4 regions of the Sporomusa intestinalis genome follow, and region 4 is predicted to be linked to each of the others. Evidence: riboswitches for the same ligand, from Rfam matches in the RefSeq annotation. Region 4 holds a riboswitch; each other region holds the start of a gene.
The links. Region 4 has a riboswitch for cobalamin ahead of ACZ481_RS12535 (MATE family efflux transporter). Riboswitches for the same ligand answer to the same signal wherever they lie in the genome.
Positions count from the first base shown of each region.

Region 1: it holds a riboswitch for cobalamin, as region 4 does, so the genes downstream of both, ACZ481_RS11705 (hypothetical protein) here and ACZ481_RS12535 (MATE family efflux transporter) in region 4, are expected to answer to the same signal.
Region 2: it holds a riboswitch for cobalamin, as region 4 does, so the genes downstream of both, eutS (ethanolamine utilization microcompartment protein EutS) here and ACZ481_RS12535 (MATE family efflux transporter) in region 4, are expected to answer to the same signal.
Region 3: it holds a riboswitch for cobalamin, as region 4 does, so the genes downstream of both, ACZ481_RS04130 (TonB-dependent receptor plug domain-containing protein) here and ACZ481_RS12535 (MATE family efflux transporter) in region 4, are expected to answer to the same signal.

Region 1 covers NZ_AP042390.1:2,503,818-2,509,620, forward strand. The annotation lists gene ACZ481_RS11700 (ribonuclease J) at 105-1,724, shown strand; cobalamin riboswitch at 2,306-2,485, shown strand; gene ACZ481_RS11705 (hypothetical protein) at 2,718-3,836, shown strand; gene ACZ481_RS11710 (helix-turn-helix domain-containing protein) at 4,278-4,589, opposite strand; gene ACZ481_RS11715 (helix-turn-helix domain-containing protein) at 4,740-4,964, shown strand; gene ACZ481_RS11720 (helix-turn-helix domain-containing protein) at 5,024-5,287, opposite strand; gene ACZ481_RS11725 (hypothetical protein) at 5,665-5,803, shown strand, end outside.
Region 2 covers NZ_AP042390.1:4,877,277-4,883,079, forward strand. The annotation lists gene pduB (propanediol utilization microcompartment protein PduB) at 1-738, opposite strand, end outside; gene pduA (propanediol utilization microcompartment protein PduA) at 765-1,040, opposite strand; gene ACZ481_RS22685 (EutP/PduV family microcompartment system protein) at 1,037-1,465, opposite strand; gene eutS (ethanolamine utilization microcompartment protein EutS) at 1,476-1,811, opposite strand; cobalamin riboswitch at 2,130-2,319, opposite strand; gene ACZ481_RS22695 (hypothetical protein) at 2,449-2,580, opposite strand; gene ACZ481_RS22700 (ATP-dependent DNA helicase) at 2,711-5,092, opposite strand; gene ACZ481_RS22705 (hypothetical protein) at 5,302-5,508, opposite strand; gene ACZ481_RS22710 (hypothetical protein) at 5,699-5,803, opposite strand, start outside.
Region 3 covers NZ_AP042390.1:895,074-899,784, forward strand. The annotation lists gene ACZ481_RS04125 (TonB-dependent receptor plug domain-containing protein) at 207-2,177, shown strand; cobalamin riboswitch at 2,362-2,543, shown strand; gene ACZ481_RS04130 (TonB-dependent receptor plug domain-containing protein) at 2,694-4,673, shown strand.
Region 4 covers NZ_AP042390.1:2,664,855-2,670,657, reverse strand. The annotation lists gene ACZ481_RS12545 (autotransporter outer membrane beta-barrel domain-containing protein) at 1-1,151, shown strand, start outside; gene ACZ481_RS12540 (hypothetical protein) at 1,397-1,561, shown strand; cobalamin riboswitch at 1,693-1,876, shown strand; gene ACZ481_RS12535 (MATE family efflux transporter) at 1,993-3,342, shown strand; gene ACZ481_RS12530 (GNAT family N-acetyltransferase) at 3,407-3,916, shown strand; gene ACZ481_RS12525 (MATE family efflux transporter) at 4,201-5,532, shown strand; gene ACZ481_RS12520 (hypothetical protein) at 5,781-5,803, opposite strand, start outside.

The DNA.
Region 1 (5,803 bases), 160 kb from region 4:
GCTTAATGAACGGGCAGTTACAACTTGATTGATTAATATTTTTGGAGGTGTATGTTTTTTTGGCGCGACAACCAGGCAAAGTACAGATTATCCCTCTGGGCGGGATGGGGGAAATTGGCAAGAATATGACGGTAATCCGTTATGGTGATGAAATCATTGTAGTTGATTCAGGGTTAATGTTTCCGGAAGATGACATGCTGGGCATTGATCTGGTCATTCCCGACATCAGCTATCTGTTGGACAACCGTGAGTTAGTCAAGGCTATTGTTTTAACCCATGGGCATGAAGACCACATTGGGGCATTGCCGTATGTGTTAAAACAGCTGAGTGTTCCCGTATACGGAACTCGCCTGACCCTGGGGATTTTAGAGGGACGCCTGAAGGAAAACAATGTTCCGGCCAGCAATCTGCATGCCGTAAAATCCGGGGACCAGATCCAAATCGGCCATTTTTCCATTGGCTTTATCCGGGTAAGCCATAGCATCGCCGATGCGGTAGCTTTATCCATTAAAACGCCTGTAGGTGTCATAGTCCATACGGGAGATTTTAAACTTGATCAAACACCGGTTGACGGTAAAGTCACTGATTTTCACAAATTTGCCGAATTAGGCGACCAGGGGGTGCTGGTGCTGCTGGCAGACAGTACGAACGCCGAGCGGCCCGGCTATACGCCAAGTGAGAAATCAGTGGGCGTTACCTTTGATGATGCCTTTCGCAATGCGCGGGAACGAATTATTATTGCCTCTTTTTCATCCAATATTCACCGGATTCAACAGGCTATTGACACAGCCTGCAAGTACCGGCGCCGGGTGGCCATCCTGGGCCGGAGTATGGTGAACGTTGTTACGATCGCCTTAGAACTTGGTTATTTAAATGTTCCCGAGGGCGTTATTATTGATATTGACGAAATTAACAACTATCCCTCATCCAGCATCGTTATTTTAACAACAGGCAGTCAAGGGGAACCCATGTCGGCCCTCACCCGGATGGCCATGTCGGATCATAAGAAAGTTGAAATTATTCCCGGTGATACTGTAATTATCTCGGCTACGCCAATACCGGGCAACGAGAAGCTGGTGTCACGGACGATTGATTATTTATTCCGCCAGGGCGCCGAGGTTGTTTATGAATCCACCTCAGGCATCCACGTATCCGGCCATGCCAGCCAGGAGGAGCTTAAGCTGATGCATAATCTGCTGCGGCCGAAATTCTTTATCCCCGTACATGGCGAATACCGGCATCTGATTAAGCATTCTAAACTGGCCCAGTCTTTAGGCATGGCCAAGGAAAATATTTTTGTTGCCGAAAACGGCCAGGTCCTGGAATTTACCGCGGACAAGGGCGCTATAACCGGCAAGGTAACCTCAGGCAATGTCCTGGTGGACGGCCTGGGGGTCGGCGATGTGGGGAATATCGTCCTCCGGGACCGCCGCCAACTGTCGCAGGACGGGATACTTATCATTGTTGTCACTATGGATAAGCAGCGCGGTCAGGTAGCTGCCGGCCCGGACATTGTATCCCGCGGTTTTGTCTATGTCCGTGAATCCGAGCAGCTGATGGAGGATGCCAAGGAGCGGGTTAAACAGGCCCTGGATAAATGCGAACTCAATAATATTACCGAATGGGCCACAATTAAGTCTAATGTTCGCGATACCCTGGGCAAATATTTATATGAACGCACCCGCCGGCGACCCATGATTCTGCCTATCATTATGGAAGTCTGAAAAGCTGCTTGCCGCTTCAGTCAAAGAAAACACGGCTTGGGCCGAGCTGGGGCGAAAGCGGAAGCCGGGTTGCCCTTATCCAGGGAAAACTAACCTTTCTATCCTGAAAAATACATTTTTCATTCTTTGCTGGTGCCAGCGTAATGGCATGAGTGTCTATCAGGATAAAAAAAGCCCTGCCGCAGTTAGTTAGTCTAATTGCGGCAGGGCTTATAGGTTGGGGCCTGGTACCAGCTTCTAAGAAGGCGACAACAGCGGCTAAATAAACCAGAAAAAGAGTAAGGCTAATAACAGCACCCAAAAATGGGATAACAGAAAAAATATGATCGCTGCCAAAATCAACCAGAATAGCATAAATCTAATCCCACCCTCTGCTTGTTATCTATTACATATTATGTTTGGTAAAGAAATATGCTACCGCCAGGCAGTGAGACAAACACAGCGAATAAATGTGTCAGAGTATACGCCTGACGGTGGCTGTAACCAATAAATCCTCAATCATCTATTTACAAATGTGTTTGGCCTGATCTATACTAAGGGCAAGAGAATTTTTGTGCTAATTTATCCCATATACACCATTAACAGCATAATGTGGGGATAGGTGCCCTTCGGGGCTTAATAGAGAAGTCCGGTGCAATACCGGCACGGTCCCGCCACTGTAACGGGGAGCAAGCCTGCAAGTGCCACTGAGCAATCGCTTGGGAAGGCGCAGGCGAGCGATGAACCGGAGTCAGGAGAACTGCCTGCCCGGCAATCGCCATTTGTACCTGCGAGCGACAGGGCGGGGATTACGGCAGCGTAAACACGCAAACACTTTCCTTGCAGGAGAGTGTTTTTGTCATTCTGCCAGAAGTTAAAAAATTTTTCTGTGGGCATATGAACGACTAGACCCTAATGGGTGGCGTCCTAAAGGGCTTGACTCAAGCCAAGTTTTTCTGATGAGGACGTTCTCGTTGAAAAACATTGCCATGAGGCAAAAAGGAGAGGAACAGCATGAGTCTGATCGACTGGTTTTCCCGGTTGTTTGTGAAAGAAGCCAAGCATTATGTCTTTACACCGGTAACAGCGGATGTGGAAAGGATTGTGTTCCAGGAGGGACAACACTATTTTCGCCTGCGCCTGGCGGAAATGTTCCTTAAGGATGACCGGAAGCTGTTTCGCAAGGTTGTGCCAGTGGTTTCCTCTGTGGTCGGTTTGCAATTCGGCGCCAATGCGGCCCAGCAGCTGCCCAGCGTGGCCGGTCCGCTGGCGCTTAACCTGGATGAAAGCTCGCTGGGACATGGCGTGGAGCTGAATTACTCCCTGACCAACCTGGTGCCTTATCGCGGCGGCCGGGTGTCGATTAGTGCCGCCTTACTGGCCTATGTCAACAAAGACTATTTTCAGTCTTTTTTAAGTCTTGCCAATAGCATTTCCAGCCTGCTGACCATCGGCCAGCTGTCAACCACTCTCAAAGTGGTCGACAGTGCGGTCAGCGCGCTGCAGGACCTCTTAGCCGGCGGGGATAAAGACATCCGTCTGGTGTTTCACAATGAATACGCCGGAACAGACAGCCTGGGCGGCGTATCGCTCCAGAACGGCTATTTTGCCGTGATTAAGGCCGATGCCGCCAAGTTCAACCCGGAAAAGCTGTTCGTAAAAAATTCGCAGCTCTACTGGGGTGACGACCAGACACCGGCCAGGCCGCTTACCGGTTATGACTACATGCTGTTCAGCGTGGAAGCGGCGCTGTACCGGGACGACTTCCGTTATTTTGCTGAGTACAACAGCTTGCTCTATACGGCCATTGAAAAGGGCATGATCAATAAAAGCGAGGGCGATGCCGTTATCCGGGCCGGTATGCTGGCTGTATTCAAATCAGATGATCTGACCTATGTTGATAAAACGCGGGTAGCGGCCGCACTCAAACAGGAATATGAAGAACGGCTCTCGCTGCAGGGTAAATTAAAAGGAACAATCGCTGCCGACGGGCAGTGGCTGAACACCAGGGCGCTGGCAATCAACCCGGACGGGGTGTGGCGGCAGATTGAGCCGCTATTGGCTGAACCACGGGATGATGCTGCTATTGCCGGCAAAATCTTTAGGCTGATCGAAAACGGCAAAATCGCCTGAAACTTAATTTGCGAACCTAAAGAAACGATCAGGCCCTAACGGGCACAGGCTGGATGAAAATAGCGTCACAACCTGGTATTTTTTCCATATGAGAAATACTATCATAAAACCGGAAAGTTAACCTTTCTATCCTGAAAAATAGCATTTTATATTCTTTGATGGTGCCGTTATAACGACATGACTGTCTATCAGGATAAGAAAAGACTTGGCTTGGGCCAAGTCCTTTGGGACGATACCCTTTAGGGTATCGTCGTTCTTATGTCCACAGAAATTATTTTTTAACTGCTGGTAGACTAAAAAAGGTACACCGGCCATCAACCTGCGGTGTACCTTTTAATGTTCCGGCTTATAAACCTAAAAAACCGACTCTATAAAGCCGGTTATGCAGCCTGAACCTATTTTTTACTTATTATTCCCTCGGAAACGGGAAGGTAGAAAAAATTACTGGATATCATTTTTCATTCGCTCCAGAAACAATTGCAAAGCCTCTCTCTGGCCGGGAGTGAGAGTTTTAGCAATGGTTACTAATTGCTTGATATCTATTGGTATTTCCGTATCATCATCAGAAAAGAATTCACTTAAACTTATTCCTAAGCCAGCACATATTTTACTCATAGAATCAACGGTAGGCTGTTTTTCACCTAACTCAATCTGCCTTACAAAACCCTGTGACAGTCCTGCTATAGCCGCGAGTTTATTCGTACTATACCCTTTTAATTCACGTAGTTCAATAATGCGTTTTGTGATATCCATTTTTAACCACCTTAAAAATAATTCTAAAAATAATTCTATAGTAATAATAGCATATATCACTATCGGAAAAATAATATCATAGTATTGACTGATTAATTCTATAGAATTAGAATGTTAAGCATAAGATGTACTAAAAAGGAGGATGAGAAAATGACGCTGGAAAAATTGCGGACTATGAAAAATATGTCGCAGCAAAAACTGGCGAAGGCAGCAGGCTTAACGCAGGGATATATTTCCGAACTTGAGCGTGGCGCAAAAAAAAATCCTGGCCAGGTAGTGGTAAAAAGGTTAGCAAACGCTCTTAATGTATCCACTGATATGATTTTAGGACTATTTCCTGATACATTGCCTGCCAATGCCAAAGAAAAGTTGTAGCGGCCTAGGAAATGAGGTTGCAAAACGAAAACCGACCAAGCCGGCCGGTTCCTTACGTACTATTTTTTTATATAGGGACTACTTATTTCAATGGGATTAAAGAAAGCCGCCACATCGATTTCTAACCCTTCCGCGATTAGAAATAACATATCTATAGAAAACGCGGAATTAGCCTGGGGAGCTTCAATTTTAGATATATGGCTTGCACTGACTTCAATTTTTTCAGCTAATGCTTCTTGGCTTAATCCGCGTATATTCCGATAAAAAGCTACCTTTCTACCGATTTCTCTATATTTTTCTACATACCTTTTCGGTTTCCGCAATACTTATCCACCTCCTGCGTTCATTATACTGGGGATGGAAATGCCATTGCACTTCACAAATAATATAATATTGTTGCATTGCTTGTGAAATAAATGGTATTATATGGTGAAAAAGATAATGGTTTTGCCGCTGTTTTAATATATATACGACATATCTTCTCTACGTCTTTACTTAATCCTGTTAACAAATACCTGATTTATGGAAAAGTTCGCTCAACAGCAAAAACAGTTTTGCCATATAGCTTGACCTTGACCGTAAGCCAGAGCCTACCGGTCTTGCAACCGGATCAGGACTGAAAAGATCATCTGATAAGCCGATAAGGCTTCGTCAAACAAGGCGAGCCTTTGGATATTACGACTAGAGGAGCTATTGAGGGATGCTTAAAAGGAAAAAGAGACTGACAGTAAAAAAAAGACAGGAATATGATGCTTTATGTGATAAAATCCGGGAACTGAGCCTGGAATATGATCTGTTGGACAAGGAGAAAAAAGACATAACGGAAATAAATAAGCGCC
Region 2 (5,803 bases), 2.2 Mb from region 4:
TTTCCCCACTTCTCTGGCGGCAATAACCGACTGCCGGACGGCGCCCGAGTCGCCGGTTACCATCAGAATCACTTCATTGGAAAAGCTGGTGCCGTTGCCGGGGCTGGAATAACCAACCACCTCGACACTGGCCGTTTTTACCGCAACATCAGCCATCAGCACGCCGATTGCCGCCGGGGCGCCCACAATCAGCCCAAAGGCCCGGCCCAGCGGTGCGCCAAAAGCCTTATGTATGGCCAGGCTGGCCCGGGCGGTGTACTGCAGCTCAAGATGGCCGGCGTCATTGGCATACACATCGCCAAAGGTGCGCTCCAGTTCTCCCAAAGCCACCTCAATGGCCCGCCGGGCGTCAGACACCTCCTCGGCGCCGAACAGAATCAGCGAGCCATGGCCGGCGCCGCCTTTCGTGTCCCGGGGCAATTCAATACTGATAATCTCGGTATTCGTGGCTTTGACGGCTTCATCAGCCGCCATAATATGCGGACCGGCCCCGGTCCGGGCGCCAAGGATGCCAATGGACCGGAACTTAGGGTCCAGCTTCATCTTTTCGTGCAACCCCGAATCTACGTTGGCAATGACCAAGCCGACCGTATCGCCGATGGCCGTGCCCACGAATTCCGTAATCCCCGGGCTGACACACACCCGGGGTGTGTCAGCTGCCGGTGCCGCCGTTTTCGGCTCGGTGCTCATACGCTTCTTGATCTCATTCATGACCTGCTCAACCAAATGATCTTCCATCTATTACACCTCCAAAATAGCTGTTATTAAATTTTGGGAATAATTCTTTCCACATCGGTATGGGGCCGGGGGATAACATGAACTGAGATTACCTCACCCACGCAGCCGGCGGCGGCAGCGCCGGCGTCTACCGCCGCTTTGACAGCCCCGACATCGCCCCGTACCATGACGGTAACCAGGCCGGAACCGATTTTTTCATACCCTACCAACACGACATTGGCAGCCTTGACCATGGCGTCGGCAGCCTCAATGGCTCCCACCAGGCCTTTGGTCTCGATCATTCCTAAGGATTCGCCCACTATTTACACCCCCTTTCAGTAAAAAAATCAATTAATGCCGTCAGGCCTTCGCCGGTAAGTGCGGACACATAGAAAAAAGGTCCCCTGACACCGGCTTGCTGCAATCGTGCCCGGGCTTTTTCCCGGTCGGCGCCGGCCAGATCAATTTTGGTGATAATGCCCACGGCCGGCCTGGGAAACATGCCGGCAAACCCGGGCGGCAGCCCGGCCCGGAAATCGGCGGCAGCCTGCACCACAGCGATCAGACTGGCTTCGGCGGCGGTAACCGCCAGCGAGGAATAGAAGCGGGGCATTTGCGCATACTCGCCCGGTGTGTCAATCATGCCGTCACGAAAAAGAATGCTTTGTGTTTTCCGGGCCGTACCGCCGTTATGCTGCAGGGCATTGATCAAAGAAGTCTTGCCGGCGCCAACAGGACCAATCAGCATAATCATCCTGCTAAGACCGGGTCAGGCCGGCGGCGGTAAACCCCAAGCCTTCGGCCAGTAAACCGGTTACCTGCCGCAGCGCGGCTTCTACCGCCGACACATTGCCGGTAATAACGACAGAACCGGTAAACCGGTCCATAAAACCAATCTGGACATGGGCGGTTTTGGTTGCTGCATCGGCGGCAATAATGGCCGCTTCGGAGGGTGTAATCGTTAAAATTCCAATCGCGCCGCTTGTCCCAAGCCCCAGCTTGTCGCATAATTCCTGTTTCGGATTGGCGATTAGGTGAGCCAGTGTCACCTGCTTGCCTGGTACATATTCCTGCACTACTCTTGTTTTTTCCACTACACTATACCTCGCTACCCCTAAAACTCTGCTGCCCGCAACGGGTCCCTGTCTACCAAATGTAAGCCAATTGGCAAATCACGGTTGTCCCCAAAACAAATAAAGGCAATAGGAAAAAGACTTTCAAACAAAGTCTTTTCCTATTGCCTTTTTCTTATGCAGAAATTGTCGAAAAGAAAGGTTTTATTTACACTAACTGACCGCCTGCCTACACCCCGCAGCAACGGTTGCCGGGCCTGAATCACGGCAGGCCCCTGCCAAAAGGGCAGGGGCTCATTGTTATCCTCATCCTTCTGGTAATACCCCTGACGCGGGGGTAAATAACAGCCAGCATAGGCAGGTCTCCTGGCTTGACGGCTTTCAGGCCCCCTGCATCCCCTCCTGCCGGCGGGTATGCGGGCTAACCTCCGTCTACAGTGGCGCGACCGCGTCTTGCGGGATGTCTCCATCCCTCGGAACTTCCCTATTCTCCTCTCGTTTGAGAGGCACCTATGTGGTGGCATATATGCTGTTTATGACCTGCTGTTATCATATACCGCAATTAAAATTTTATACATAAAAATATTAGCGTGTAGCCCAAACAATAAACGCCTGCGGCACATCTTGCTGTGCTGCAGGCGTTTATCACGCTCAGCCGTTATTTGCCCCGGCCACTCTTGCGCATAGGCATTTTATGATTGGAATTTTTCACCTTGCCGGCTTTGGGAAACGGCTTATTATTCTCATTGGCTTTTTTCTTTTTTTCTTGCAGTAAAGCGAGTAAATCCACTGTGAACTCCTCCTTTTTGCCAGTGTCCGGTATATCTCTATTTTACAACACCGCCGGCCGCTGGGGCAAGGCTTGCGGCCACCCGCGGCCCGGCTTGGCTGTCATTTTAACATAGGTAATATTATAGCCTTCAAAGCTCCTGCTGCCAAAATTGCCGGACCCCGCCGGCAATCCGGTCAACCCCCGGCGCACGTACGGCCCCCCGCCATTCCAGGGGGAAAAGCCGCCTGTACCGGGCTTGGGCAAAACGGCTATCAATCAGCAAAATTACGCCCCGGTCCTGCTCGGTGCGGATCACCCGCCCCGCGGCCTGCAGGACCTTGTTCATCCCCGGGTAGATATACGCGTAGGCAAAGCCCTGGCCGTTATTCTGTTCAAACCATTGTCTGATAATCTCCCGTTCCGGGCATACCATCGGCAGCCCCACACCAACAATTACGGCGCCAACAAGCCGTTCCCCGGTCAGATCAATGCCCTCGCCGAATACGCCGCCCAGCACGGCAAACCCCACCAGGGTTTCCGTATTGCCGGCAGAAAACTGCTCCAGAAAGCCGGCCCGCTCGGCTTCCGTCATCTCACCGGTCTGTTTGCTGACCCTGATCTGCGGGTTGTGGAGGGCAAACCGCCGGCTTACTTCCTCCAGGTACCGGTAAGATGGCAGGAATACCAGATAGTTTCCGGTTTTCGCCTTAATCGCGGCGGTAATGCTGTCGACAATCACGTCATAGGTCCCGGCCCTGGTCTTATAGGTTGTGCTGATATGGTCGGCGACCAGGATTCGTAGATTGGCGGCGGCAAAAGGCGAGGGCACGATGATTTTGCCATCGCCCTCCCCGCCCCCTAAGATCTCAAAAAAATATTCCATCGGGGCGAGGGTAGCGGAAAAGAAGACTGTCGCCCGCCCCCGCAGCCCTGCCTGGCGCAGCAGTTCTGCCGGATTAACGCAAAACAGTGTAAGCTGTACCTCTTTATCTAGTTTCTCGACATAGGTTACATACCGTTCATCATAGGTCTCAGCCGTGCGCAAGAAAGCATTCGCCTGGAAATAGAGCTCCAGCAGCTCTTCCCGGAAATCGGCCTGCTCATTTTTCGCCAGCCACTTTTCGGCTGCATCCATAAAGGTTCGCAGCAAGGGCAGGACCTCGCTGAATAGCTGTTCCCGCACATAATAGTCTGCGCCCCCGGCTGCGGTCTTTTCCCCGCATAGTTTGCCTAACTGCAGCAGCAGCCTGTTGATCTTGCCGGCAGTCTTAGCCAGGGCGGGCAGCTCCTTGTTGACCGCTTTCTTAATCTGCATAAAGCTTTGCTTTGTTATCGCCGCGGAAAACATCTCCCTGGCCCGGTCAACAAGATTATGGGCCTCATCAACCAGGAAGCAGTATTGCCCGCCGGGTTCCTGAAAGAACCGCTTCAGATAAACCCGGGGATCGAACACATAATTATAATCACAAATAACCGCATCTGCCCAAAATGCCAGCTCCAGCGATAATTCAAAGGGACAGACTTGGTATTCCCGCGCCTGCTGTTCAATGACCTCGCGGGTAAAAGCCGCCTCTTGCCAGCAGGCGAGCAAGGCCGGCTTAATCCGGTCATAATACCCCGCGGCGTAGGGACATTCCTCCGGCGTACAGGCCGAACCGGGACTGAGACATATTTTATCCTTGGCAGTCAGGGTCAGGGTTTTACACTGCAATCCGGCCTGCCGCAGACGGTCAAAAGCAGCCTCCGCCAACTGCCGGGTTACCGTTTTCGCAGTAAGGAAAAATATTTTTTCCACATGTCCCAGCCCCAGGGCCTTAACAGCCGGAAATATAACGGCCATGGTCTTGCCTGTGCCGGTAGGCGCCTGGGCAAATAACTTAACCCCCCCGCGGATTGTCTTATATACGGCAACCGCTAGCTGCCGCTGGCCGGGGCGAAAGGCAGAAAACGGGAACTGCACCTGGCCGGCGGAGGCATCCCGGCTGACCGCCCAGTCGCCAAGCCGCTTGGCCCACATAACATAGTCGCTGATGAGGGCCTCAAAAAAAACGGCCAGTTCCCGCACCGGGTAGATTTGCTTGAACAGCCTGGTTTCCAGGGTAGCGGCCTGGCAGTAGGTAAGCTGGACGCCAATCTGCTCCAGGCCATGCTGGGCGGCGTACATGTAGGCGTAACATTTGGCCTGGGCCCAGTGCAGGGGGTTGGCTTCGGCCGCCAGCGTTTCAAGCTCCTGGGTGACAGACTTAATTTCATCAATGGTAATCTCTGCCGTGCCTCCTGCCGTTGTTGTTGTAATCACACCGTCAGCCCGGCCGCTAATCTGCAGGACAAGCGCAGACCGCTCCACTGTTATTGTCAGGCTGACCTCCGGCTGATACTCGGCAGTCTGGGACTGCTGGAGCTTACGGTGGATTTTAGCCCCGTCAACCAGGCGCGAGCTCCCGGTGAAGGCTGCAACCAGGTCACCTGCTCTAAGTACAAACTCAACTAAATTGCGGACCGAGGTCTTAATTACTTTATTCTCAGACATAAACGCTTGCCCTCTTGCGATTGTAATTTAGCGCTGCCAATGCAGCTTTACCGGCAGGCAAACTCCTGGCTGCGCGTTTTTCCGCCGGTAAAAGCTAAGCGGCCTTTTCCTATCATCACTGTATAACCAGTCCGGCAAATTGTCAATGAGGCCCAGGAAAACACCCTTAACTCAGCGGCAGCAGCAGCTTTAGTTAAGGGCGCTCAATCTTACAGCTTTTCGTTGGAAGTTATCTGTACTGCCAGCTCACCTTTGGCTGACCGCTTGATTACGCCTTTTTTGCCGGCGCCGTCATCCACAGTGATGGCTTGCAGGTTATGGGCCATCAGAAAATTAAGCACATCCTGTTTGATAAAGGCTTCCCAGTTAAGTTTCTGCGTATTGGCGTCATTTTGATTTAGAATGTCTTGAGTCACTACAATATCCTCCCCGAATTCAACATTGAGCAAAATAGGCGCAGTACAACCACGCATACTTGCTCTTTGCATTATACCCAACATTGGCCCGCTTGCCTAGAGGGCAAATGGGCGCCGTTATCGCCAGCCGTGTTTTTTTATCCGGCCGGTACAAAAAAACTGCGCCAGCTGTATGGCACAGAGTAATGGCTTACGACTCCAATTTTTGAATACGCCTGATTAGCTCCTGTATCTGTTCACTTTCAGGTGAATTTTGCTTTTCCTCCTGCTGCGCCTTCAATAACTGTCTCTGGGC
Region 3 (4,711 bases), 1.8 Mb from region 4:
CGAGCGATAAGGAGGTGGGTTATGCCATACATAATAAAGCTTTCCCGGTGTTTTCATGGCCTAACCTGTAGAATACCCCTTGCTGTCACTGGTGAGGGGTATTTTTTACGGGTAATGCCGGACGGTGGCCCAAATTGCCGGCTGCCATAAGGGCTAGCGCAAGCAACTAATAGCAAAGGTAGACTAAGTAAGAGGAGAAGAGAAAAATGAGAGTAAGCAAGCACAACAGAAACATTGGTTTAGCGGCACTGTTGTTTTCCACACTGGCGCTGGCTTCGCCTGCCCATGCGGAGGATATCGAAGCTACAGAGGAATATGTCTGGGACACGATTTTGGTTACGGCGCAGCGCTATGAAAAAAAGGACCTGGATATCGGGGCGGCAACTGACGTATATACCAGCGAACAGTTACAGAACACCGGCGCCCGAAACCTGCAGCAGGCATTGGCCATGGCCACCGGCGTGATTTACCAGGCCAAAGGCCCCGGCGGGGCTTCGCTGGGATCTATGACCAGTAAAATTAGTATCAGGGGTGTGGAAAAAGGAACACTGCTGCTAATCAACGGCACGCCGGCCAATTTAAGAGGGTTGTATAATCTCGAGGATATGCCTCTGGAAAACGTGGAACGCATTGAGGTGGTCAAGGGCGGCGGGTCTGTTTTATATGGCAGCGAGGCTACCGGCGGTGTTATCAATATTATCACAAAGAAGGAAATGCCGAACACCGTTACTGTCGGCGGCGGCAACAAGGGGCAGCAAAACTATGCGCTGACGACGCAGGCCGGTAAGCTGGGTTTCAGCTATACCTATGATAAGTGGGGCGATGTTGGCAAAGTTTCTTCCAACTTGGCCACTCCGGAAATGTATAATGCATTTAATGGTTCGGAGAAAAATAATATTACCCTCAATTATGTTTTTGATGAAAATGTGGACTTAATGTACAGTCATAATGAATCAGTCAGCCGCTTTACCTATACCTTTGGTAAAGGCTATGACGCTAAATATGATTATCCTTATTTTATTGATGACAAGGCGCGCTACAATCGCCGGCACGATAATACCAAGGATTTTGTGCAGCTTAATGTGAAGCAGGGCGATTTAAAAGGCAATCTATACTATAATGCCAACAGTTTGCATTCTACCGGGATGGACTATTACAGTTCAACCGGCGAGAGCGACAAATATCCGCAATGGAAAGATTCCAAGGAGAAGAATCGCACATATGGTTTCGACCTGCAAAATATCTGGCAGACGAGCGGCAGTACGCTGTTATTTGGCGCAACCTATCAAAATGAGAGCTATACGCCGGAAGTGAAAGAAAGCACCCGCTATGAGCGCAATAATTATTCCCTTTACGGCCAATGGGAAGCGCCTCTGCGGGAGGCCGATACCTTTACGCTCAGTGCCCGGAAAAGCTGGACAGGCGGGGCTGCCGAAGATAAAAATTATCACAACTTCAGCGCCCAGGGACAGTTTGTCCATAAGCTGTCGGCCGACGCCAGTGTGTATGCCAGCATTGGCCAGTCCTATGTAATGCCAACTTTTGGCCAGATGTACTCCACTGGCGGTACTATGGTGGTCGGCGACCCCAATCTTCGGCCCCAGACCGGTATTCATTATGAAGTTGGCTGGAAGAAAAATCATAATAACCACAAATGGCGGGCGGCACTATTTAATTATGAGATTGAGGATAATATCAGCTTTAGCAAACAATCTGACAAATATTACGCCGTCAATGAGGATCTGAAAAATACGGGGATCGAGTTAAGCGCCGATATTCAGGGACATAACGGCTGGTCTTACCAGTACGGGCTGACCTACAGTGATCCCAAGGGCAGGGCAAAATCCGAAAAAACCGGCGTTAAAACCTATTGGGACAGAAACTTCGGCCGGCTGCAGCTCAATGGCGGGGCTACGTACCAGATGGATAAATGGACGGCCAGCCTCTCGGCGAATTACCTGGCCAAGCGGGTGCTTACGCCAAGCAATGCGCACTCTTTTGAAACCAAGCCTTATTTATTAACAAGCTTACATGTCAATTATGCCGTTGACGCAGTCAGTGAAATTAACTTGAGTATTGATAATGTGCTGGACAGGCAGGACAATGTCAACCATACCAGTTCGGCCTATTACACAACCCCCATTAATTACATGCTGAGTTATAAATATAAGTTCTAATATTATATTATGGGCAAATACCAGCCGTTTAAAGTGCTGGTATTTGTTTTTAGCACAGGGGACGGCACGGAACAGGGATGATCCCCGCAGTCATGGGCCGGAATATTGGAATTGTATTAACCGGAAGAAATATGTTTGACAACCCTAAGCGGCAATGGTAATATTAAACATGATATTTACAGAAAATTTAATATGATCAATAGGTGCCCGTAAGGGCTTAATAGGGAAGTCCGGTGCAATACCGGCGCGGTCCCGCCACTGTAATGGGGAGTGAATCCAAGAGATGCCACTGAGACGAAGGTCTTGGGAAGGTTTGGACGAGCGATGATCCGGAGCCAGGAGAACTGCCTATTGCAAATCACCGTTTAACCTACGAGCGATGGGGAGGGGATGCGAATACTTAATGTATCTATGTTCTCCCAATAATATATTGGGAGTTTTTTATTTGGTCTTATCCTTTCGACGGTTACTGCACCCGTTCTGCAGGAATTATAAATTGTTATGGAGATGAGATGTGTGAAAACAAGAAAGTCGAACAAGCCGAACAGGCAAAGGCATGCCTGGCTGTGTGCTATGGTGGCCGGCACGCTCTTAACACAGTGGCCAGGGGTTTCCTACGCCGAAGAAGTGGATGCATATGTGCTTGATCAGGTAGTGGTTACAGCCAATCGGGTACCAACCAAGCTTTCCCAGGCAGCGGCTAATGTTTCAATCATCGATAGAGAGGAGATTGAAAACGGACATTATAAGAGCCTGGCCGATGTGTTAAAACATGCCAATGGCGTTGAAATACGACAGCAGGGTTTTCCGGGGGCGGAAGAATATGTCCGCCTCAATGGTGATGAGCGGGTGCTCATCCTGATTGATGGACGTCGGGTGAATTTAAATAAGAAACCAGGCCATGGTCAGGCGACCTACAATCTAAATGTTCTTCCCTCCCTAAGCAATATTGAGCGCATTGAGATCGTAAAAGGAGCGGCGTCAGCAATATATGGCTCAGACGCTGTAGGTGGTGTTATTAATATTATTACCCGGCAAGGCGGCGAAAGTCGTTCGACTCTTGATATCGGAGCCGGCTCCTGGGGGTATAGGCAGTATGAGCTTACCACAGCAGGCGCTGAGGAAGGCTGGAACTGGTTTATTACAGCAGGGAAAGAAGAGCAGGATCACTCTGCCTATAAAGATTTTAAATTTGGCACCGTAAAAGATATGCCGAACAGCGCGTATGATCAGAAAAACATGACAATCCGTATTGACAGGGAATTAAGCGACACGACCTCACTGACATTCAGCGCGGAGCATGCTGACGACCATAAGGGGCAGCCTTATAAGCCACTTGGTTTTATAAACCATAATCCCAGTGCGTATTTAGATACGCTTACCAATAACTGGGATTTGACATATAATATGGATAAATCATCAACAACCCCGGGATACTTGCGCTTGTACCAAAATTATCATAAGTATGAATTGCATGATACCGATGAGGATTCGATGTACAACAATAAGGAAACCGGCATTGCCTGGCAGGATGGCTGGCACCTAGATGACAAAAACCTTTTGGTCGGGGGCGTGGAATGGCGCAATACCCGGGTGCAGCACACCTCAATGGGTAATCAGGAAATTACCAATAAGGCAGCATACTTGGAAGACCGGATGCAGCTAAATGACAAATGGATTCTGACTCCAGGCATCAGGTATGACCACCATAGTACGTTCGGTTCCAAGGCAACGCCGCGGGCTTCATTGAACTACCAGATGGATGAAACCACAGACATGTACATATCGTGGGGCAAGGTTTTTAATGCGCCGCTGGTAGATGATTTATTCTGGCCGGAGGAGGGTAGTGAGTATGAGTATGGAGGGCAAATCTACCGATACAAGCTGGTCGGCAATACCAACCTAAAACCTGAAACCGGCTATACGACGACAATAGGCATCAATAAAAAATTGGATAAGCGGACATATGTTAAGGCCAGTTATTTCCAAAGCAAGCTGCACGATGCAATTGACTGGGGCTCATATACATATGATGACAGCGGTATCTCTACAACTGTATATACACCGTCCAACATCAACGAATTACGCAAAAAGGGTGTCGACATAGAATTACGGCGGGCTATTTCGCCACTCTGGACTGTTATGACAGGATATTCTTATTTAAAGGTTGAGGAAAAAACTGGTGCTGCCTATATTCAGGACCCGGAAAACTCGCAGCCAAACGGTTACCGGCTAGGGGTTAGCTATGCCGATGAAAAATGGAATATTGATATTGATGGCACGGGGGCTACCGGGCGCAGTGCAACGAGGTTTACCTCTTCACGCTACTGGATTGTGGATCTGGCTATGAATTATTCTATTGATAAGCATGCCCGCGCCTATTTCAAAGTTAATAACTTAACAAATCAAGATTATGAATTAGTGGGAGATTCCCAACTTGGCTCGTTCCCCATGCCAGCCCGCAATTATCAGTTAGGCGTGAAATATTCCTTTTGAGGTTACAGCCAAAGTGATTTGATATAAGACCCAAAAAT
Region 4 (5,803 bases):
CCAGCGTCCTGAACGCCCTGGCGGGCAAACTGACCTACAGCGGCTACACGAAAGCCAATGGGGCGGAACGCAATCTGGCAGGCAAGGTGGCCATCGGCGAGGGCCTGACCGCCCCCGGCATATTGTGGAAAGTCGGCGACATCGCCTTTGCCGAAGCCGACGGGCAGGGCAGCCTGGCGGACGGCACGGTGATTACCCCGGAAAACCCCATTGAATACGGGCAGTACGAAACCATGATCATGAGCGGCACCAAATCGGCCATGGTGTCGTCGGCCCTGCTGTGGCGGGCGGAAAATAACGATATGCAAAAACGCCTGGGAGAACTGCGCCTGGCGCCGGACGCCGGCGGCATCTGGGCCAGCGTCTATGCCGGCAAAAACAAATACGATCAGGGCAATACCCGCTACAGCACCAGCTATAAGGCTGTCCAGCTCGGCTATGACAAAGAGACAGACAACGGCTGGCGCCTGGGTGCGGCCGTAAGCCACAACGACGGGGAAAGCGACTATATCCTGGGCGGCAAAGGCGACAATACGGCGACCAGCCTGTCCCTGTACGGCAGCTGGCTGGGCGGTAAAGGGCACTACACCGACATCGTCGTAAAAGGCGGCCAGGTGAAAAATGACTTCACCGTCTATAACGAAATGGGCCATAAAGTGGCAGGCGACTACAAAACAAACGGCCTGTCGGTGAGCGCCGAATACGGCCGGCGCCTCGAACACGGCAACGGCCTGTATGTTGAGCCGCAGCTGCAGTTGAGCTGGGGCCGGCTGCAGGGCAAAGACTATACCGCCACCAGCGATGTAAAAGACGGGGACGGCAACTACCGGACCATGAACATCAGCCAGGACGGCTTTACCAGCCTGGTTGGCCGGATCGGGGTCGGCGTCGGGCACCTGACAGCCACCACCAGCATCTATGCCAAAGCCTTTTTGGCGCATGAATTCAGCGGGGACTTCAGCAGCCGGTTCACAGCCGAAGAGGCCAAAAGCAGCCGGGTGGACCTGGGGGGCAGCTGGGCGGTCTTCCAACTGGGCGGCAGCGCCAAAGTGAGCGATAATTCCTATGCCTATGCCAATCTGGAAAAGAGCACCGGCAGCGATATCGACACCGACTGGCGCGTTGACGCCGGCCTGCGCTGGAGCTTCTGATAAATATCTGTATCCGTGGTAAAAGGCGACTTCAGCCTGGCTGCTTCACAGCCTGGTATGATCACAGTGCCCACACACCTTAAACGGCGGCTGGGAAGCCTGGCCCCACAACGACATAACAAGCAGGCCTGCTATTCAGGAGAAATAGCAGGCCTGCTTGTTATGCCGAAAAATAATTAAACTTTTGCAAACGGCTTTGCGCCAATGTGAATATAATAAAATAACATAATATGGAGGTATGTAAAATGGATATAGAAAAAATTAAAACTACGATTAATGATGTCGGCCGTAAAGCCCATGGTGCTGTAAATGGATTCGCAGCTTTTCATAATTTTGAAAGCTGGCAGGTATGGGTGGGTGTTGTGCTTCTGATTGTTCTAACCCTCTTAATCGTTTTTATCCTTTGCTGAAACAAGACAGGAAGCGGTAAAATAGGCAAGACGGATAACCGCGGTGCAATCTCTTGACAGATTTGGTCATTTTATGCAATACTTTTTATGCAAGTGTCTTACAGATTGTGATAAAAGCTGCGAGTATGAAACTTCATAACTACGATATAGGTGCCCGCGAGGGCTTAATAGGGAAGTCCGGTTGAAAGCCGGCGCGGTCCCGCCACTGTAATGGGAGAGCGATTCCAAGAAATACCACTGAAACCTTGTGTCTCGGGAAGGTTTGGAGGAGCAATGATCCAGAGCCAGGAGAACTGCCTATATTCAATCACCGTTATTACCTGCGAACGATAGGGAGGCGATTGGGGCAATAGTTTATTGTGCTTATTTTACCCCAATGCATTCGCTGCATTGGGGTATTTATTTGATTATACCGACAGTAAGGAGCACCAATGCGGGAAAAAACAACAACTGTGATTGGCCTGAACGATCATAAAAAATTTATGGCTCTGGCCATACCTTTGACCATTGCCACCTTAACCACACCGCTGCTGGGAGTTGTCGACACGGCAATTATGGGCAGGCTTCCGCAAGCCGCCTACATCGGCGGCGTTTCTATCGCGGTACTTATTTTTAACACATTATACTGGATCTTGGGTTTTTTGCGGGTCAGCACTTCAGGATTTAGCGCCCAGGCCAGTGGCAGCGGTGATAAACAGGCAGTTGCACTGGCGTTGCTAAGGCCGCTGCTGATTGCTGTTGGCCTCGGACTGGTAATTGTTGCCCTCCAGTGGCCGATAAAGCAAATCGCCTTTGCCCTGCTGGCGCCGAATGAGACAGTTGGCGAGATTGCCGCCGCCTATTATCATATCCGCATCTGGAGCGCGCCGTTTACGCTGGGCAACTATGTCATTGTCGGCTGGCTGATGGGAATGGCGAAAGTAAAGCTGTCACTGGCTTTGCAGGTTTTTATGAATGTGCTGAATATGGTACTAGCCGTACTGTTTGTCGGCGGCTTCGGCTGGGCTGCCGGCGGGGTAGCTGCGGCAACGCTGATTGCCGAGATTGCGGCGTTCCTGCTGAGTGCAGCTATTTTATTAAAAAGCAGGGCAATTACACTGGAAAAGCTTTCAGCAAAAAAGATTGTTGATCCGGCGCCATTGGTCCAGATGATGAAAGTAAACCGGGATCTATTTATCAGAACAGCCTGTCTGCTGACTGTTTACGATTGCCTGGCTGCTTATGGCCTGCGGTATGGGGACACCATTCTGGCGGCTAATGCCGTTTTATTGCAACTGCATTTTGTAATGGCCTATTTCCTGAGCGGCTTTGCCAATGCCGGTACCGTTCTGGTTGGCCAGGCAATTGGCGAAAAGAATGAGGCTCTTTATGTCAAGACCGTTAAGCTGACAGCTATCTGGGGGGGCGCTACGGCCGTTGTCCTGGCAGCAATAGCAATCGCGCTTAAAATTCCTCTGATTCAAATGTTTACAACCCTCGCCGATGTGCAGCAGGCTGCATTGCAGTATAGTTACTGGATAGCCCTGTTTCCGCTGGCTGCTTTCTGGGGGCTGGAGCTGTACGGGATTTTTGTGGGGGCAACGGCGGCCGCGCCTGTTCGTAATTCACTGATATATTCTTTGATCACGTATTTCATTTCCCTGTGGCTGGCCGTTCCCACCCTGGGCAACCATGGTATTTGGCTGGCATTTATCGTTTTCAGTCTGGGCCGGTCGCTTTTCCTGTGGATTTATCTGCCGGGACTGAACAGAAAAATCGCCGCCTTGACGGCTAAAGCCTAACAAGGAGGCAGCTCAGGCCTGCAGGAAGAATATAACAACTAAACGCTATAGGGAGGGTATTTGCTTGGCTACGCAGAATTTAGTAATTCGTCCCATTCGGTCTGAAGACATAGCCGCTGTACAGGATTTTTTGTTAAAACAGTTGCGGGATTTGTTTCACCAGGAAGGTCAGGCAGCCATTACTGACGATGTCTGGGGACTGGGAAAAACCTACCTTGAACCGGAAAACTGCAATATGTGGGCGGTATTTACGCCAGCGGGAACCGTTGTCGGCTCGGCCGCGATTTGTGCTTACAATGACAGAATCGAGTTGCTCAAAGGCCGCTACCATCTGCCCACAACGGCCGAAGTGGGCCGCTGCTATATTGACGCCGGTTTACGGCGCCAGGGAATTGGCTCAAAGCTTGTCGGATTAATGACTGACTTTTGCCGGCAGCACGGGTACAAAATGCTGTATCTGCACACCCATCACTTTTTGCCGGGAGGCTTTAACTTTTGGCAGAAACAGGGGTTTGAAATTATCCTTGACCAAGGCGGCAGTTTTGAAATTGTTCATATGGAAAAGCAATTATAACCGCCAGGCAAAATACAGGCCTGTATTATAACCGGAAAGATGCTGTTCTTATTTCGGTAAGAAAGCATCTTTATGGTTTCCTGCTTATTGTTAGCTTGCTGCCGGATAAAGACAGCACCGTATACCTTATCACTAATCCTGAATAGCAGGATAATTTTTTTAATTGAAATATCCCCCATAGGGGGATATGAGTAAAAAGCAAAGTCTGAAACCAGGTGGAAACGGCGGTTAAATTACAGCAAAGTCGGGTTTGGAACGATACTATGTAGCCGGGAGATTTGCAAATGTCTAATACGGTTAGTAGCGAAACGTGGCAAGAGAAAGTCCGGGTAGTATTGACATTGGCTGTGCCAACGGTAATCGAAAACTTGTTATTAAATATTGTCGGTTTTATTGATACCCTGTTTGTTGCTAAAATCGGCTTGCAGGAAGTTGCCGCCGTCGGCGTCACCAATGCCATCGTAGCCATTTATATTGCGGTATTTATGGCGATGGGGATAGGCACCTCCTCGCTGATTGCCCGCTGCCTCGGGGCCGGAGATGCCGGCCGGGCCAAAGCCATCGCCCGGCAGTCAGCGTGGCTTGCTATCATTTTAGGTCTGTTTTTTGGTGTTGTCACATTGCTGTTTGCTGAACCTTTGCTGCGTTATATGGGAACTGAGCCTGAAGTCCTGCAGGCGGGTATAACGTATTTTCAAATTGTGGGCGTCCCGTCTGTGCTGATTTCCCTCATGACGATATTCGGCAGCATATTACGCAGTGCCAGTGACACAACCTCACCGCTGAAGGTCGGCCTGTGGGTAAATTTGCTGCACATTATTCTGGCTTATCTGCTGATCTTTGGTATTGGCGGCTGGAACGGCTGGGGAATTGCCGGCGCCGCCTGGGCTACAACGATTGCGCGGCTGGCTGGCGTATTGGCGCTTTACGTTTATATCCAAAAGTCAAAAATCGCTTTTACTTTAGCCCAGGGCTGGGCAGGCCAATTTATCCGGCCGTTATTACAGATATCCGGCCCGGCTGTCGCCGAGAGGCTAATTATGCGGCTGGGACAGTTATTTTATGCCGGCTTGATTGTCCGGCTGGGAACAGATGCCTACTCGTCCTTTATTTTTGGCGGAATCATATCTCAGTTTGCCTTCCTGCCAGGCTATGGCATTGCTGTTGCCGCCACAACAATTGTCGGCAATCATGTTGGTGCCGGCCGTAAGAATGACGCCTATCATTACGGAATTGTCATCATGGGCGTTGCTGCCGTCTTTATGGGGCTTGTCGGCATTCTGTATTTTATTTTCGCCTCTCTGGCGGGAGCCTTGTTTACCAGTGATCAAAGGGTGATCGATATGGTGACCATCGGGCTGCGGATTGACGCTTTTGCCCAGCCGTTTACAGCCGTAAGCCTGGTTATAGCGGGAGCGCTGCAGGGGGCAGGCGATACCAAAAGTCCGATGTACAGTACAATTGCCGGCATCTGGATCATTCGCGTCATCGGCATTTATGTACTCTGCTTTTTTTTCCACTGGGGTATTGCCGGCGTTTGGCTGGTAAATTTGATTGATTATGTACTTCGCTCCATTTTTTTGTTTTATCGATTTAAAAAGCTGATGTTACATTAGAACAACTTGGCTTACGCCAAGTCTTCAAGACGCCGGCAGCAGCCGCCTGTGCCCTTTAGGATATAGATTTTCTTATCCTTAGATCATGGTCTTGCATTTTATAATTCTGATGGGTAAAGAAAATACGGCTGGCGCCGAGCCTTAGCGAAGACAGAAGCCGCTGTTGCCCTTATCCAGACGGAAAGTTATACTTTTTACAGGATAAAAAAGGCTGACTTGCATGTCAGCCTAACCACTACCGGCACTATTTACAGTTTTGCAGGTTTACTTG